Regions from separate parts of the Williamsia sp. Y712 genome, predicted to be linked through region 3. Evidence: riboswitches for the same ligand, from Rfam matches in the RefSeq annotation. Region 3 holds a riboswitch; each other region holds the start of a gene.
The links. A riboswitch is a leader RNA that binds a small molecule or an ion and turns the genes downstream of it on or off. The one in region 3 is predicted to bind S-adenosylmethionine.

Region 1 (4,209 bases), on a different contig from region 3:
CACCCACGTGCGGCTCACCATCCATCCCGACGGTGGCGTGGCGCGATTCCGCGTGCACGGTCGCGGCGTCCCGGATCCGAAGTTCTTGTCCTACGGACACTTTGACCTGGCCGCACTCGAGAACGGCGGCATGATCACCGCCTGTTCCAACATGTTCTATGGCTCCCCGAACAATCTCCTGATGCCCGGCCGGGCCCGCACGATGGGCGAAGGCTGGGAGACCTCGCGTCGACGGGACGACGGAAACGACTGGGTCCAGGTCAAATTGGCCGGTGAATCGACGATCGGACTCGCCGAACTCGACACCAGCTACTTCCTGGGAAATGCGCCGGGGTCGGCGACGATTCGTGGCCGAGACGGCGAAAACGGTGAGTGGTTCGACGTTTTGGGCCGATCGCCCCTGCAACCCGACACCCGTCACCGGTTCCTCATCGACGTCGATCGACCGATGACCGAGGCCCGCCTCGACATCTTCCCCGACGGCGGCATGGCAAGACTGCGGTTGTACGGCTCGCTGACCGAGGATGCTCGCGCACGGATCGTCGACCGCTGGGAAAACGGCGAGAGCTGATCGACCGTTCCCCTCACCACGCCTGACGGCAGGCGTGGTGGGCGGGATCAGGCTGCCGCAGCCCGCTCGAGCAGTCCGGGCAGCACCTGATCGGCGATGAGTTGCGCCGAGCCGGGCCGATCTCCTGTTCGTCCCTGGTCGAGGGGCCGCAGGATGACCGCATCGGCGACCTCGGCGGCGTAGACGTCGACAATCAGCGTCACGAGTCCGTTGGCGGTGCCGACATAGCGCACGGTGTCGCCGAATCGCGACTCCCCGAGCCGGAGGAGCTCGGCCCGAGCGGTGGCCGCATCTTCGGCGATCACCACGTCGATCTCCAACGCCACCAGCAGATCCGCGGGATCCTCGCCGAGGTCCTGCCATCCGGCGCGCAACGCAGCCCGCTCCTTGATGCCGCCCCGCAGGTCCGGCTGGCGGATCCGACGGACCGCCGAACTCCGCGCATCGGCCGGACGGCGCCCGCTCCAGGCGATCGGGTGGTCGTCACCGTCGATGGCAACCAGCAGTTCGGGACGCGTCCGTGGGGTGGCGGCGCGACTGGTTTCGGTCATGACTTCTCCTGCTCGAAAACATTCTCGGTGATTGAGTTCAGTTGCCGGGCAAGCTCATCGATGCTGGTGCCGGCACCCCAGCGGATGACTATGGGGTCGGGGTGGCCCGCAACGGTCAGCGAGGCGATTCCCACCCGGTCCCGGGCATCGGGCCACAACTGGAGCCGGCGGATACCTGGAATCCGAGCCACCTCGGCGTCGAGCCACTGCGACAATGCCTGCTCATGGCGACCGACCCACTCGTATCCGAGGTCGGCGAACGCGCTGGCCGGGGAATGACCGGGACTGATGGCGTCGGCACAGTCGGCGAGCCAGTCGCCGCGACCGACAACCACAGCCGGGCCCGCTACGGACCGGCCGGACAACACCAGGTAGTCGATTCCATGGCTGGTGAGGTTGACGGCCCGCCGGGTGACGAGCTCGCTACCGTCGATGAGCAGTCGCGCGCCGCGTCGATGCGCGATCGCGGCGAGTGGGGGCAGTGGCAGAACTTCGCCGGTGGCCTCGGCGATTGCGGGGACGATCAGGAGTGCGGCAGGCCGACGTTCGAGTTCACTATCCACCGCGGCAAGGGTGGTCCTCAGATCGACCTGCGCAGGCATCACACGGTGAGCACCGTCGGTGGTGGTGGCCGCGAGGTCGGCGTCCAGATCGAGTGTCAGGACGTCGCCGGGTGCTACACCGGCGACCAGTGCGACGGCCTCGGCGAGATCGGACGCGAACAGAACTCGATCGGTCGGGCGTGCCTTCACTAACCGGGCGATTTCTTCCCTGACATCACTGGTGGAGGAGCTTGTCACCCGCATCCCTTCGGATCAGGACTCCGCCGGAGTCCGCGCTTGCCGCCGTCCGAACAGACACCGGCCAGGTTGTCACCCGGAGCACCCCGCCGCGAATGGAGGGTTGCCGGCCAGCAAGCCGGGGCTTGACGCTGACACTCATCACCGATAACCACATTGCAGCGCATTTGATTTCCGTGTCAAATGTCGAACCTCTTTAACCCGGCGTGAATGTTATTCCGCGCTGGCAGAGGACTTTTGTGACCTACTCCGGTGTCGCCACCAGCGAAAGCCGAAGTAGGTGAGCATGAGCGCTCCGGCACCAACTGCCAGATAGAACATCAGCGTCGCCCCGACCGTCTCGCCCACCGCATATCCGACGATGCACACCGCGGTCACCCAGACGACCCCGCCGAACACGTTCGCGAGCAAGTATTGGCGCGTGGGCATCTTGCTCATCCCGGCCACAAACGGGGTGACCGTGCGGACATATCCAATCCAGCGCGCGCCGATCACGGTGGCGACCCCGCCGTGGCGGATGAGTTCCTCGGCCTTTTGCCAGCGTTCTTGCCCCACCCACCCACCGAAGCGGGTTTCGGTGATGCGGCCGCCCGATCTGCGGCCGATGGAATAGCCCGTCCAGTCACCGAGTACCGCCGCAACGCACGCACCGACTATCAGCCACACGATGTTGGTCTCGCCGACGGCGGCAGCCACGCCACCGGCGAGCAGGATCGTCTCACCAGGCATGATCAGGCCCAGGAGCGCGGCCGCCTCGCAGTAGATGACGATGAAGACCACGAGGTACACCGCCCACGGCGGCGTTGACTGCACGATCGAGATGACCCAATCCGCCAGGGAGTGAAAGATGCCACCCTCCTTCTCCGATGACGACCTCGGTGGAGTCGTGCGACTCCCCTACAGGGCCCTGTCCAGATCCTTCAACAAATCATCCACACCTTCTAATCCGACCGACAGCCTGACCAGCGAATCGGACAACCCGATCGCGGCCCGGCCCTCGGGTCCCATCGCGCGGTGGGTGGTGGTGGCCGGGTGCGTGATCAACGACTTCGAGTCCCCGAGATTGTTCGAGATGTCGACGATCTGCAGACCGTCGAGCAACTCGAACGCCCGCGCCTTTCCGGATGCCGCGCCCGTGTCGGCGAGTTCGAACGTCACCACGGTGCCACCACCCGACATCTGCTTTTTCGCCAGATCATGCTGCGGATGTGATTGCAGGAACGGATATCTCACCCGCGCCACCCGCGGATCGGCTTCCAGGAATTCGGCGATTCGCAGTGCCGCGGCAGTCGAATGGTCGACCCGCAACCGCATCGTCTCGAGTCCCTTGAGCAACGTCCAGGCGTTGAAGGGGCTCAGCGCCGGACCGGTGTGCCGCATCAGGGTCTGCACCGGACCGTCGATGTACTCCTTGCTCCCGAGCACGGCCCCACCCATCACCCGGCCCTGGCCGTCGATGTGTTTGGTGCCCGAATACACGATCACGTCGGCACCGAGCTCGAGGCCACTCTGCAGGAGTGGGGTCGCAAAGACGTTGTCCAGCACAACCTGTGCACCGGCGGCGTGGGCGAGTTCGCAGACACGCTCCACGTCGACCAGGGTCTGCATCGGGTTCGACGGGGTCTCGAAGAACACCGCGTCGGTCGGCTTCGACAGTGCCTGTTCCCACTGTTCGATGTCTTCGCCGTCGACAAAGACGGTTTCGATGCCCCAGCGGGGAAGGATCTCGTTGCACACGACAAAGCACGAACCGAACAGGCTGCGCGCCGCCACCAGCCGGTCCCCCGCCTTGAGCAGCGCACCGAGCGCCACAAAGACCGCCGCCATGCCACTGGCCGTGGCGAAACACGCCTCGGCACCCTCGAGCTGACGGAGCCGCTCCTGGAACATGGCCACGGTCGGGTTGCCGTAGCGGGAGTAGACGAATCGCTGGTCTTCACCGGTGAAAGCCCGCTCGGCCGCAGCTGCGGACGAATAGACGTACCCCGAGGTCAGGTACATGGCCTCGGAGGTCTCGTCGAAACCGGACCGCATGAGGCCTCCGCGCACAGCGAGGGTCTCGGGCGAAAGTCCCTCGGGCAGCTTGGCGTTCAACTCGTCCTCCATCGTGCGCAATATGTTGTCTTGAATCTTCTCGCCGGGGTCACGATTGTCGCCACGGGAGGCCGGTTGCCTTCCATCCGGCCGCACCGCGATGTCCGTCCGGATCGGTCGCACCCTCGAAACCGTCGAGGATGTTGTACGCCTTGGCCACCCCGTCGGCGGTCGCGGCCTCGGCTGCACCGAT
Region 2 (4,209 bases), on a different contig from region 3:
GGACCGCTCCACACCGGGGCGTCGGCGAACACATCAGCAGGTCGCACGGCCGACGGGGTGCCTTCCGGCGCCCGGTGCCTGCCCGGCACCGAAACGGCGGCGACAGGCGTCTGCACGTGATCGACGGTCGGCGCGGCGAGCACCTCGCCGGAATCGCCGGAATCGGCGATATCCGTGGTGCGATCGTCCAGGCCCGCCCCTCCCTCGGTGGTCGCACCGAATGCCGCAACCGCCATGGCTCGCACCGTCGGTGCCGCGATGAACCCGAGGTCCGGGTCGCGGTGGTCGAGGACGGCGTCGATCACCGCGATCCAGTCCCGAACGAAGTTCTCCGGATACCGGATGATGCTGACCGCGCTCCCGAAGATCGCGGCCCATGCAGTCGGATCACCGGACAGCGCGTCCCGGATCGCGTACAGATCGGTCAGATATGCGCCGTGCCCGAGCTGCGGCAGCGCAGGCAGCAATCCCATGATCGCGCGTGATATCGGCTGGATGACCGCCAGTTCGGCATAGGGAAAATCGAGGATCACCGGGCGCAGCAGGTTGGGTAACCCGACCTGTGCCAGCACGATGGTCAGTGATGGATCGGCGGCGATGAAGACCACATCGGCACCGTCGGACTCTTTGATGACAGTGACGCCGTCGGTACCGACGGATGCGCCTGGCCCGGCCGCCATGATCGGGCCGTAGTTCTGGTGTTTGACGAAGAAGCCCACCAGCGCATCCAGCGCCCCGATGGGATCTCGCCGCAGATCGGGTAGGTCACAGATCGCGTCGCCGTCGATACAGACCGAGTACACCGCAATGTCGCCGAAGTCGCCGTCGCGCGAACCGTCGAGTATCGCCCCCGGATACGCATTGATGAGGTTGACCTCGGCTCCGGCACCGGAGTTCGTGCCCCGTCGCCGTGGGTCGGAATAGAGCTCACCCGACACTCCGACCGAGGTCACGCCACCGGCCTTGCCCGCCGCGATGTCGGTCAGTACGTCACCGGAGATGCGGGCCCCCTGTGAATAACCGACGATGACAACCGGTTTGTCCTGGCAGTTGGCCTGATAGGTCGCCACGTCCCGGGCGAGCGCGGCCTTTCCGGTCTCGATATTCGCGTCGTAACTCTGCGCACCGAGTGGCCAGAAGGTCGCCGGGTAGTCGACCCGGTTGATCACGTAGCCCTGGTCGGTGTACCTGGTCTCCAGGCCCCGGGTGTGCAGGTGGTTCGGATCATCGGTGCCGGCCACCACGAACACTCCGCCGTCACCGCAGTCATACGGCGCTGACTCGGCGGCGAGCCCCGGAGCGCTCCCGAGGAAACCGAGCACCGGCAGCGCCGCCGCCGCAGCACCGGAGGCAAGCGCCACCGCGCGCCGATTGGTCCGTTTCGAAACAACACGACCACGCCTCGTCTGAACACCCACAGCAGCCCCAGTTGTTTCGAATTGCTAACTGCCTCAGGCAATTCAAGGCGATGCACTGAAGTTACGACAGGTATTGACAATGACCAATCGCGTGAACGTAGTACAGAGCGGACTACACGATGGCGAATCACAGAATCTCCCTGCGCTGAACGCTTTTTTGCACAGGAAGCGCGTGTTATATCCTTTTGGCCAGGTCCTGAGTGTCAGCGACAAGCCCCGGCTAGCTGACCGGCAACCCTCCAACCGCGGTGGGGTGCTCCGGGTGACGACCAGGTTGCGGTTCGCCGCGGCAAGCGCGGGGTCCGAAAGGTCGGACCCTCTAATTGGATGTCTAACGACCAAGAAAGAGAAGTCCTACATGTCTGACACCGACGTCAATCCGGCCGACAACTGGAGCTTTGAAACCAAGCAGGTCCATGTTGGCCAGAGCCCGGATTCGGCAACCTCCGCCCGTGCCCTGCCGATCTACCAGACAACGTCGTACACGTTCCGCGACACCGAGCACGCCGCCAACCTCTTCGGTCTGGCCGAGCCCGGCAACATCTACACCCGCATCATGAACCCCACCCAGGACGCCGTCGAGCAGCGCATCGCAGCCCTCGAAGGTGGCGTGGCGGCTCTGCTCGTCGCGTCGGGTCAGGCCGCCGAGACCTATTCGATCCTGAACATCGTCGAAAACGGCGGTCATGTGGTGTCGAGCCCCCGCCTCTACGGCGGCACGTACAACCTCTTCCACTACACGCTTCCCAAGCTCGGTATCCAGGTCAGTTTCGTTGATGACCCGGAAGACCTCGACAGCTGGCGCGCGGCCATCCAGCCCAACACCCGCGCCCTGTTCGGTGAGACCATCTCGAACCCGAACAACGAGATCCTCGACCTCCCCGGCATCTCCGCCGTTGCCCACGAGGCCGGCCTGCCACTGATCGTCGACAACACCGTCGCCACCCCGTACCTGATCAACCCGCTGGAGCACGGCGCCGACATCGTGGTGCATTCGGCCACGAAATACCTTGGTGGACATGGCACCGCGATCGGCGGCGTGATCGTCGACGGTGGCACCTTCGACTGGCGCGGCCAGCGTGACGGTGTGGACCTGTTCCCCGGATTCACCACCCCGGACCCGAGCTACCACGGTGCGATCTTCGCCGACCTCGGTGCTCCGGCCTACGCCCTCAAGGCCCGCGTGCAGTGGTTGCGCGATACCGGTGCCGCCATCTCGCCGTTCAACGCCTTCCTCATCGCCCAGGGCCTGGAAACCCTCAGCCTGCGGATCGAGCGCCACGTGTCGAACGCCCAGAAAGTGGCCAAGTACCTGGAGGAGCACCCGCAGGTGGAGTCAGTGGCATACGCCGGACTCGAATCCTCACGCTGGTACAAGCGAGGCCAGGAATTGGCCCCGCGTGGCCAGGGCGCGATCATCGGCTTCGAGATCGCCGGCGGCGTGGACGCAGGCAAGAGGTTCGTCGACGCACTGGTCCTGCACAGCCATGTCGCCAACATCGGTGATGTGCGCTCGCTGGTCATCCATCCCGCCTCGACCACCCACTCCCAGCTGATCGCCGAAGAGCAGCTGGCCGCAGGCGTGACCCCCGGACTGGTCCGGTTGGCTGTCGGCATCGAGAACATCGTCGACATCATCGCCGACCTCGATGCAGGCTTCGCTGCGGCCAAGTGAGGTGAGTATCGACCCGCACACGCCACCACGAACTCATCCGGACTGGGAATTCCTGCCTGATGGGCAGCTGACCAGTGTGTCGGTCGGCCCGATTTCGCTGGACAACGGCGGACAGATCGAGAATGTGACCCTGGCGTTTCAGCGCTGGGGCACACTCTCGCCCACCCGCGACAACGTTGTTCTGGCACTGCATGCCCTGACCGGCGACTCCCACGCAACCGGACCCGTCGGTCCCGATCAGCCCACCCCCGGTTGGTGGGATGGGCTGATCGGTCCGGGCGCCGCGGTCGACACCGACGAGTGGTGTGTCATCTCGGCAAATGTCCTCGGCGGATGCGGCGGTTCCACCGGCCCGGCATCACTGGATTCCGAAGGTCAGGTGTGGGGTTCACGTTTCCCCACCATCACCGTTCTCGATCAGGTCCGCGCCGAGGTCGCACTGCTCGACGCACTGCAGATCGATTCCGTCGCAGCCGTCATCGGCGGCTCGATGGGTGGCGCCCGCGCTCTGGAATGGGTCATCGGCTACCCGCAGCGAGTGCGGAGCGGCTTGATCCTGGCCGTCGGCGCTCGCGCATCAGCTGACCAAATCGGTACGCAGACAACACAGATCGCGGCAATCAAGGCCGATGCCAACTGGCAGAACGGCGACTATCACGGTAGTGGTCGAACACCCACGTCAGGTCTTGGCATTGCCCGCCGCATCGCGCACATGTACTACCGCAGCGAACCCGAACTCGACCAGAGGTTCGCCAATCTCCCTCAGGGACAAGAAGATCCGTTACACGGCGGCCGTTACGCGGTGCAGAGCTACCTCGAACACCAGGCCGACAAGCTTGTCCGCCGGTTTGATCCGGGTAGCTACGTGGTGCTGTCCGAGGTGCTCAACAACCACGACGTCGGACGCGGACGCGGTGGCGTCGAAGCCGCCCTGCGGAGCTGCCATGTACCCGTGGTGGTCGGTGGCATCGATTCCGACAGGCTCTATCCTCTGCGTCAGCAGATCGAGTTGGCCGAACTCATGCCCGGCTGCGTCGATGGATTGCACGTGGTGCATTCCGCCAACGGTCACGACGGATTCCTGACCGAATTCGACGCGATCTCAGACCTTCTCAA
Region 3 (4,209 bases):
GGGCGTACGCGCCGGGTTGCTGGAGCAGATCGAGTAGGTGGGTGATGGACTTACTCGCAAACGCGCCGGCGATGTTGTAGATCTTCGGCAGGAGTAGACCATTGGGTGTGTACGTGTCTTCGGTGTGGGCGCCGCCGCCGCGAGCCGACAGATAATTCTTTGCCGCGACTTCGGTCACCGATTCCGATCCCGTTGTCGTTTCCGGGGCGGGGCGAGATATGGATCGTCCGATACCGAGGTCGAGGCGACCCGGGTACAGGGTGTTGATCAGACCGAACTCCTCGACCGTCGCCAGCGGCGTCCGATGGCCGAATTGCACTCCGGCCGAACCCAACCGGATGGTCGAGGTGGACCCTGCGATCAGTGCGATCTCGATAGCGGGCGACGAACCGATGACCCCCGGATTCGTGTGGTGTTCGGCAAACCAGTAGCGGGCGTATCCGAATTGTTCGGCGCGCTGGACCAGGTCGATGGCGTTGCGTATTGCGGTGGTGTTGTCCGACCCGCTGGAACGGGGCAGAAGGTCGAGAACCGACAGGGGGATGGGCGGGGCCATGGGAACTCCTAGTGAGCTGCTGCGGACGACGTGATCGGCGACTGCCATTCACCGGCTACGGCGTCCGAACCCCCGAACGACGCGAAATCGGTGGTGGCGCGAAATGCGTCCAATGAGTACAGGTCTCGGGCATAGCGCCACAGATTCGGGAAGTCGGCAAGACGCCGGGTACCGGCCCTGGCCGCCGCAGCATCGTGCCGAACAAGCGTCACCCAGAGCCGGACGTCGGCCAGAGTCACGTTGTCGCCCAAGAGGTATCGACTCCCCGCGAGGCGGCTGTCGAGTTCTGAATATGCCTGATACACAGTGGTCGCGGCTTCCTGCGCGGCCGAACCGGTTCCGGTCGCCACGTGTGCGGTGCTGTTGACCGTAGCTCGCAACCAGGCTTCCAACTCGTCGATCTGCGGGCGCAGGTCCTCTGGGTAGAGGTCGAACTCGCCGGTGACCTGACGGCGATACTGCGTCGCGAGATCGGCGTCGAGCGTGTCGAACGTGTTGCTCACCACCTGCTTCGTCTCGCGATCCCACAGGGTGGGGACCGACACGTGGCCATCGAAGCCAGGTTCGGTGGCGTCGTAGGCATCGCGTAACAGGGTGAAGCCGTTCACCGGGTCGGGGCCGTGGGTTTCGCGGAATGCCCACCCGCGGGCATCGCGGGCACCGTCGACGTAGCTGACACTGATCGCATCGGTGAGGCGGGCCAGCTCGATGACCAGCGTGACCCGCTGAGCCCACGGGCAGAACCAGCCGGAATAGACGTGATAGCGATCAGAGACAGCCGGGTACGGCGTGGATCCGTCGCCGCTGATACGTCCGGCGAATCGATACACCGGTCGGGTGTCGTCCGGTTCGCGAGTGATCGTGTACTCGCCGTAAGTCTCGGTATCGGCTGGGCTGGCGAAGTTCGACATGGCTAGACAACCTTTTCTGCGGAGTGGGAACGGAATGAGAACAACTCGGGGGCATCTTTGTCGGCGGTGAGGTCGGCGAGGAGGCGGCCGATGGCGGGCACGAACTTGAAGCCGTGTCCGGAGAATCCGGCGGCGACCGCAACCGGACCGCGGCGGTCGATGACGAAGTTGGAGTCGGGCGTGGTCGCGTACGTGCAGCTGATCGGGGTCAGTTCGTCGGCATCGACGCCGGGCACCCAATGACGGACGTACTCCTGCAGGGCCTTGAGCTGCCGTGGTTCCGCCGTGAAATCGCGGTGGTCGGGGTCGACGACGGGTCCGGTTCCATGGAAGCCGACCTTGATGCCTTCGGCACCCGAAGACAAGCCGTACACACCACCGAATTCGGGCGCGTTCGGTCCGTCCGGGTCATGCAAGATCCCGAAGCTGGGCCATTCGGCGTCCTGGTCACGCGGTACGAAGTGTGCGGGTTGCTCTTGGGTGACGGTGATCTGTGGCAGCGCTGCGATGCCCGACAACAGCTTCGTCGCCCAGGCGCCTGCCGCCACCACCACACGTCGGGCCACGTACTCCTGGTCATCGGTGCGCACGGTGACCGAGTTCTCGTCTGTGACGTCGATCGAGATCACCTGCGATTCGTGTCGAACCTCTGCACCGAGAGCTGCTGCGCCGCGTTGTAGTGCGCTGACAGCGTTGTCTGCATGTAGTCGCCCGCTGTTGGGGTAGTACAACGCGCGGCCGTCGAATCTGATTCCGGGCCAGCGCTGCGAGGCCTCGTCGGGCTCGAGCCAATGATGGACGAGTCCGAGGTCGGCGAGGGTATCTGCGATCTGGGACAGGTACGGAGTCCATCCCTGATCGACGCCGCCGGTGACGGTGAGCAGTTGCGTCCCGGACTCGGCTTCGAGGTCGGCCCAGAGTCCTTCCGCTTCCCTCGCGAGCGCGACGTAGGTGCGCTCGGCGTAGGAGGTGCGGAAGATGCGGGAGGCGCCATGTGAGGCGCCGTTGGTGTGGCCGGGGGTGAATCGTTCGAGCAGCACGGTCTCGACACCCCGGCGCGCCAGTTGCCAGGCGGCGGCCGAACCTATCGCGCCACCACCGACAACCACGGTGTCGACCTTGACGGAACTCATATCGTGACCTCGATTCTGTTGTGTTCGGTGAGCCCCTCGATTGTTGGTATCGACGCCAACAGGGGCCCTGGTGTCCTCGCTTCGAGGATTGGTGAAAAACACTTCCGCAGTGCCGGTTTCGACGACCTGAAACATCTGAAACTGCTGCACATGCAATGGGCCCGGCAGATGCTCAGGATTCGACCGCGTGGTGCGTTGAACAAGGTCATCAAGCTCCCGGGAATCTCTTCGGGCTCGCTTGCGTGAAACCCGCGCTTGTCCCATGCCGGTGAAGGCTGGGACCGTGTCTTTCATCCAGGGCACCCCGCCGCGGTGGAGGGTTGCCGACCAGCAAGCTGGAACTTGGCGCTGATACTCGTTGACACAGGGCAGTTGTTGTCCACCAGGCGAATCCGGGCACCGTATGTGCGTGTCCGGGCCAGGGGATTTCAACTGTTGGACAGAACCATACGCACGCTGCTGCCCAAATCCGATGGATGCGCGGAGTTTCGATCGCCGAGAAGTTAAAGCACATGGGTATGGACGACGCCGAAGAAGTCTGTTAGCGTCGTCGTCGGTCACGAGTACCAGCGCATAGCCCCGGCTTGCTGGTCAGCAACCCTCCATCGCGGCGGGGTGCTCCGGGTGAAGACCTGGCCTGTTCGAACCCGAACAGGCAAGCGCGGACCTCCCACCGTCCGAGTTCCGAACTGCTCCATCGGCAGGTTCGAAACTTGGTGCGTGCGGGATCCCTGACACCGGAAGCTGGTGTGAGATATGAGCACTGCAACACTGAACCGAAACCTGAATGCTCTTGCAGCGATAGAGGGTTCGGACACCCAGGCCCCACTGAGGGATGGCTCGACCACGCGGTACGTCAACTTCGACTACGCGGCGAGTGCGCCGGCATTGTGCAGCGTGGTCGATGCGATAACGCGACTACTACCGACCTACTCGAGTGTGCACCGGGGCGCGGGCTACGCATCGCAGGTGACGACGCGGGCGTACGAGACCGCCCGAGCGCAGGTCGCTGACTTTGTCGGTGCCGGCGAGCAGCACTGCCTGATCTTCACGCGGAACACCACCGATTCGCTGAACCTCCTGGCTCGCTGCGTGCCGGGAAAAGTCGTCGTCCTCGATCTGGAACATCATTCAAATCTGTTGCCGTGGAGTGATGTTCACGTCGTCCGTGCTGCGAATACGCTGGCCGCGACGATCGTCCGTGTGGAGACCGCACTCAAAGAGACCGGTGCGGTGTTGCTGGCGGTCACCGGTGCGTCGAACGTCACCGGTGAGATCTTGCCGGTCAGTGAACTGGCAGATCTTGCGCACCGCAACGGTGCTCGGATCGCTGTCGACGGCGCGCAGTTGGTTCCGCACCGCAGGGTGGACATCACTGCCTGCGGCATCGACTACCTGGCATTCTCGGGACACAAGACCTACGCGCCCTTCGGGGCCGGAGTGCTTGTTGGACTGAGGGATTGGCTTGATGCCGCCGACCCGTATCTCGCCGGTGGTGGTGCGGTGCTCAACGTCACCGAGCAGGACGTGAAGTGGGCGCCCGCGCCCGCCCGTCATGAAGGTGGTTCGCCCAACGTCTTGGGTGCGGCTGCGCTCGCGGCGGCCTGCG
Region 4 (4,209 bases), on a different contig from region 3:
CTTGCCGGGGCAGGACGATGTCGTCGTTGTTGACCATCAGCACACCGTGGTGGGTGTTGGCCGGGTCGTAGTGGGGGCCGAATGAGAAGGAATGTTTGGAGTCGAGCCAACCGGCGTTGGTCGTGAAGCGGCTGTCGGCACGACGGACGTCGAAGCGGGTGGGAGGTGTTGCTGTGGTCATCGGTGGGGGCCTTTCGAATGGAGCGCTATCGCAAGAAAGCCGGTCTAGAGAACGTGAGAGCCGTACATCTCGCCGAGGGGATCGGCGATGAGTTCGAGGCGGGCCCCGTCGGGGTCGCGGAAGTACAGCGACACCTCGCTGTGTTCGATGAGTTCGACGCCTGCGTCGATCAGTTTGTCGCGCAGGTGTTTCCAGCGCTGCGGCTCGACGCTGATCGCGACATGATGCAGCCCGCCGAGGACTTCCTGGTACGGGCCGACGTCGAGGCCGGGAAAGTCGAAGAACGCCAACAGGTTTTCGTTGCCGATGTCGAAGAAGAAGTGCGACGATCCGGGGTAGTCGCGGTTCTCGATGAGTTCGGTCAGTGGGAACTCGAGCAGATCCTGGTAGAAGCGCACGGTCCGTTCGACGTCGCTGCTGACCAGTGCGGTGTGGTGCAGGCCGCGCGCCGAGGAGGCGGGCCGGGATTCGGCAGGTACCAGGTGTTTGGCGCGAATCGCCTCACGCTTGCCCGCATATTCCTGCAGGCGCTTCTCGTCGGTGTCGGCGGTGCTCATGGCCGGTCCTTTCGGTGCGGGGTCTTCATCCAGTGTGCGCTTCGAGTTGCCATAGGTAAATGGTTGCGTCGTCAACTACTTCGGTAGCGTACCGCAACTGGTTGCTTTGTCAACTACTTTGGTTATGCTCTAGCCGTGGAACCAACACAGTGGCTCAGTGAGGACGAGCAGCAGGCATGGCGCGCATACCTGGATGCCACCCGGTTGCTGCTGCGGACACTCGATCAGCAGCTGGCCCGGGATGCGGGTTTGTCGTTCACCGACTTCGAATTGCTGGTGATCCTGTCCGAGGCGCCGCAACGCCGACTGCGCATGCGGGATCTGGCTGATGCGATCACGACCACAAGAAGCGGCGCCACCAGGGCGATCGGTCGTCTGGTTGACGCCGGATGGGTGCGTCGCGTCGAATGCGAAGACGACAAACGCGGCATGATGGCGGAATTGACCGACGCCGGGATGCAGAAGCTGACGTCGGCGAGCCCCGGACATGTCGCCGAGGTGAGGCGAAACATGTTCGACCTCCTCAGTCCGAGCGACGTTGCCGTGTTGGGGCGAGCATTCGCCGAGACCCGCGAGCACCTACTGCAGGCGCCCGAGTAGGCGGCCCGTTCAGTCGACACCGTCAGCCCCGCGATCGTTGATGACGGGGGGTTTGAACCCGGCTGAATCTAATCGTGTACGCGGCGGGTGATCGTGACGCGTCGTGCTGCACGCCTGCGATCGCCGCGGGCAGGCCGGATCGCTCTGAAGGCTGTTGTGCTGCGGCAATGCTTCGGAAAGGTCCATCGGTCCGTTCGTCGGGGGAGCCGAGCATCCCTGGCCACGGCACCGAGGTGACTCACACCGTCTGTCGGGCAAGTTGATTCATCGTTTGACGCGTTATGGGCACCGGCCTACTGTGCACAAGGATCATCAAGAGCGACTGAGAGACCCGGCTCGCTGACGTCGCAGCAACCCCCCGCCTCGGCGGGTGCGGGTGCTACTGCCGGGACCGATGAAGGTTGTGTGTCATGCCATCAGTTCAGGAGTCCGGGTGAAGTTTCTGTTGATCAGTCTGATCACCCACACGCCTCACCCGTTGTCCGGCGAGACCGTGTCACCGGCGCAGCGGTTTCGAGAAGTGATCGACAACGCGGTTCTCGCAGAGGAATTGGGCTTCGACGGCTTCGGGGTCGGCGAGCGGCACGAGAGGCCGTTCATCTCCTCGTCGCCACCGGTGGTTCTCAGTAACATCGCCGCACGGACTTCGACGATCGCACTGTTCACCGCGGTGACAACGCTCAGTTTGCTCGATCCGGTGCGGGCCTTCGAGGACTACTCGACCCTCGACAACCTCTCCGGTGGCCGACTGCAACTGATGATCGGCAAGGGCAACGGTGCCGCGCAGGCCAAGCTGTTCCACGTCACCGAGGCCGACCAGTGGGAGCGCAACCGGGAAGGGTACGAACTCTTCCGACGGTTGTGGCAGGACGACACCATCACCTGGACGGGCAAGTACCGACCATCGTTGACCGACGCGGAGGCGCTACCCCGTCCGCTGCAGAAAAAGATCCGCGTCTGGCACGGCAGCGCCACCAGCCGTGAATCAGTGGATCTGGCAGCGTTTTACGGGGATCCGTTGTTCTCGGCCAATGTCACCAACCCGATCGAACCCTATGCGGAATTGATCGATTACTACCGAGCGCGGTGGGCGGCTTACGGGCACGATCCGGCCGATGCCCTCGTAGGTGCGGGATCGGCCGGGTACTACGCCACCAAGAACTCGCAGGATGCGATCAACACATACCGCCCGATCTTCGATGCCACCATGGCCAGACTCGGGTCATTCGGTCTGCCGCTGGTGTTTCCGACCCTCGAAGACGCCATCGAACGCAGCTCGCTGCTGCTCGGGAGCCCGCAGCAGGTGATCGACAAAGTGTTGCGGTATCACGAGAAATTCGGCCATGAGGTCATGCATCTGCACGCTGATGCCAGCGGCCTCACCGACTCCCAGCATCGCGATTCCCTCGAACTCTTCCAGTCCGAGATCGCCCCGGTGCTCAGGCGTGAGATCCCGAGTCGCCCCATCTCCACACCCGCCGCGTTGGAAGTGCTGTCATGACCGCTTCGACCCGGGTCCCGCCGTCGATGCATGTCGGCAGGCGCACCTTCGCCCGCTTCATCTAATTCGTCGAAAAGGACAAACATGCCAGTAGAGTTCCTGGGGATCGCTGCCACGAATGACGGCACCGAGATCCATCCTCGTACCACCGCCGGTTCGTTCGACCGGGAGTACACGCTCAAACTCGCTCGTGCACACGAGGATTTCGGGTGGGACCGGATCCTGTTCGCCTATGGTGCCGGTACTCCTGAACCCGCGGCGGCCGCTTCGTACATCGCGAGCAACCTCGAACGCATCGAGATCCTGCTGGCGCACCGTCCCAATGTCTCGTATCCGACATTCGCCGCCAAGACCTTCGCGACACTCGACCAGATCTCCGGGGGCCGGGTGACGGTGCACTTCATCACCGGTGGCAACGACACCGAACAGCAGCGGGAGGGTGACTTCCTGTCGAAAGACCAACGGTACGAACGCACCCGGGAGTACATCCAGGTCGTCAAGAAGGCCTGGACCAGTCGCGAACCGTTCGACCACGACGGCACCTACTACCGATTCAACGACTTCGTCTCCGATGTCTTCCCGGTTGCGCAGCCTCGGCCCGACATCTCCTTCGGTGGGTCGTCGGCGGCGGCCTATGCGGTCGGCGGCGCCGAGGCCGACATCTATGCGCTGTGGGGTGAACCCGTCGAGAACACGGCCGAGCAGATCGCGTCGATCACCGCGTCCGCGAAGGCTGCAGGTCGTGCGGATCGCCCGCGGCTACAGGTCGCGTTCCGGCCGATCATCGCGCCGACCGACGAATTGGCCTGGCGGAAGGCGGAATCGATACTCGGTCAGCTCAATGCCCGTGCGGCCGGTGCCACCCAGTTCCCACGCGGATTCTCCCTGACATCGCCTCAGAACGCCGGTTCCCAGCGTCTGCTCGAGATCGCTGATTCAGTCGACCGTTTCGGAGCCGCGGGATGGACGGCGACGTCCAAGGCAACCGGGGGCGGCGGAAATTCCAATGCGCTGGTCGGTTCTCCGGAGACGGTGGCGGCCGCGCTGCTCGAATACCACGACCTCGGGATCGAGATCCTCTCGGCCCGTGGCTACCACCTGCTCGACGACGCGATCGACTTCGGCCGGTATGTGATTCCGATCGTTCGTGAGGAAGTCGCAAAGCGCGACAGAAACATCCAGGGTGCGGCGTGATCGAGTTGGTTCAAAACCAAGCTGATTTTATTGAAGATATTGGGACGCAACGGTTTAACCTCATCAGTGAGCTGACAGCGGGTGAAGCAGCCGCCGCTTCGCCGCAGCAGCGTGCTACCGCCAGGATCGACGGAGGAAATCGATGAATGCACGTGTGTCCCGACCGCTACTCGCCG

Region 1: it holds a riboswitch for S-adenosylmethionine, as region 3 does, so the genes downstream of both, AC1D75_RS06685 (aminotransferase class V-fold PLP-dependent enzyme) here and solA (N-methyl-L-tryptophan oxidase) in region 3, are expected to answer to the same signal.
Region 2: it holds a riboswitch for S-adenosylmethionine, as region 3 does, so the genes downstream of both, AC1D75_RS24185 (bifunctional o-acetylhomoserine/o-acetylserine sulfhydrylase) here and solA (N-methyl-L-tryptophan oxidase) in region 3, are expected to answer to the same signal.
Region 4: it holds a riboswitch for S-adenosylmethionine, as region 3 does, so the genes downstream of both, AC1D75_RS26740 (LLM class flavin-dependent oxidoreductase) here and solA (N-methyl-L-tryptophan oxidase) in region 3, are expected to answer to the same signal.

Annotation. Positions count from the first base shown of each region.
Region 1 covers NZ_JCAIUN010000001.1:1,420,616-1,424,824, reverse strand. The annotation lists gene alc (allantoicase) at 1-571, shown strand, start outside; gene AC1D75_RS06690 (hypothetical protein) at 619-1,122, opposite strand; gene AC1D75_RS06685 (aminotransferase class V-fold PLP-dependent enzyme) at 1,119-1,922, opposite strand; SAM riboswitch class IV at 1,953-2,068, opposite strand; gene AC1D75_RS06680 (DedA family protein) at 2,136-2,735, opposite strand; gene AC1D75_RS06675 (O-succinylhomoserine sulfhydrylase) at 2,820-4,028, opposite strand; gene AC1D75_RS06670 (rhodanese-like domain-containing protein) at 4,066-4,209, opposite strand, start outside.
Region 2 covers NZ_JCAIUN010000004.1:214,236-218,444, forward strand. The annotation lists gene AC1D75_RS24180 (cutinase family protein) at 1-1,361, opposite strand, end outside; SAM riboswitch class IV at 1,611-1,720, shown strand; gene AC1D75_RS24185 (bifunctional o-acetylhomoserine/o-acetylserine sulfhydrylase) at 1,777-3,093, shown strand; gene metX (homoserine O-acetyltransferase MetX) at 3,068-4,209, shown strand, end outside.
Region 3 covers NZ_JCAIUN010000003.1:161,863-166,071, forward strand. The annotation lists gene AC1D75_RS20015 (LLM class flavin-dependent oxidoreductase) at 1-556, opposite strand, end outside; gene AC1D75_RS20020 (glutathione S-transferase C-terminal domain-containing protein) at 565-1,467, opposite strand; gene solA (N-methyl-L-tryptophan oxidase) at 1,470-2,600, opposite strand; SAM riboswitch class IV at 2,847-2,964, opposite strand; SAM riboswitch class IV at 3,156-3,268, shown strand; gene AC1D75_RS20030 (aminotransferase class V-fold PLP-dependent enzyme) at 3,357-4,209, shown strand, end outside.
Region 4 covers NZ_JCAIUN010000004.1:761,500-765,708, reverse strand. The annotation lists gene AC1D75_RS26755 (pirin family protein) at 1-181, opposite strand, end outside; gene AC1D75_RS26750 (VOC family protein) at 226-738, opposite strand; gene AC1D75_RS26745 (MarR family winged helix-turn-helix transcriptional regulator) at 874-1,338, shown strand; SAM riboswitch class I at 1,645-1,739, shown strand; gene AC1D75_RS26740 (LLM class flavin-dependent oxidoreductase) at 1,772-2,839, shown strand; gene AC1D75_RS26735 (LLM class flavin-dependent oxidoreductase) at 2,924-4,033, shown strand; gene AC1D75_RS26730 (hypothetical protein) at 4,030-4,179, shown strand; gene AC1D75_RS26725 (ABC transporter substrate-binding protein) at 4,176-4,209, shown strand, end outside.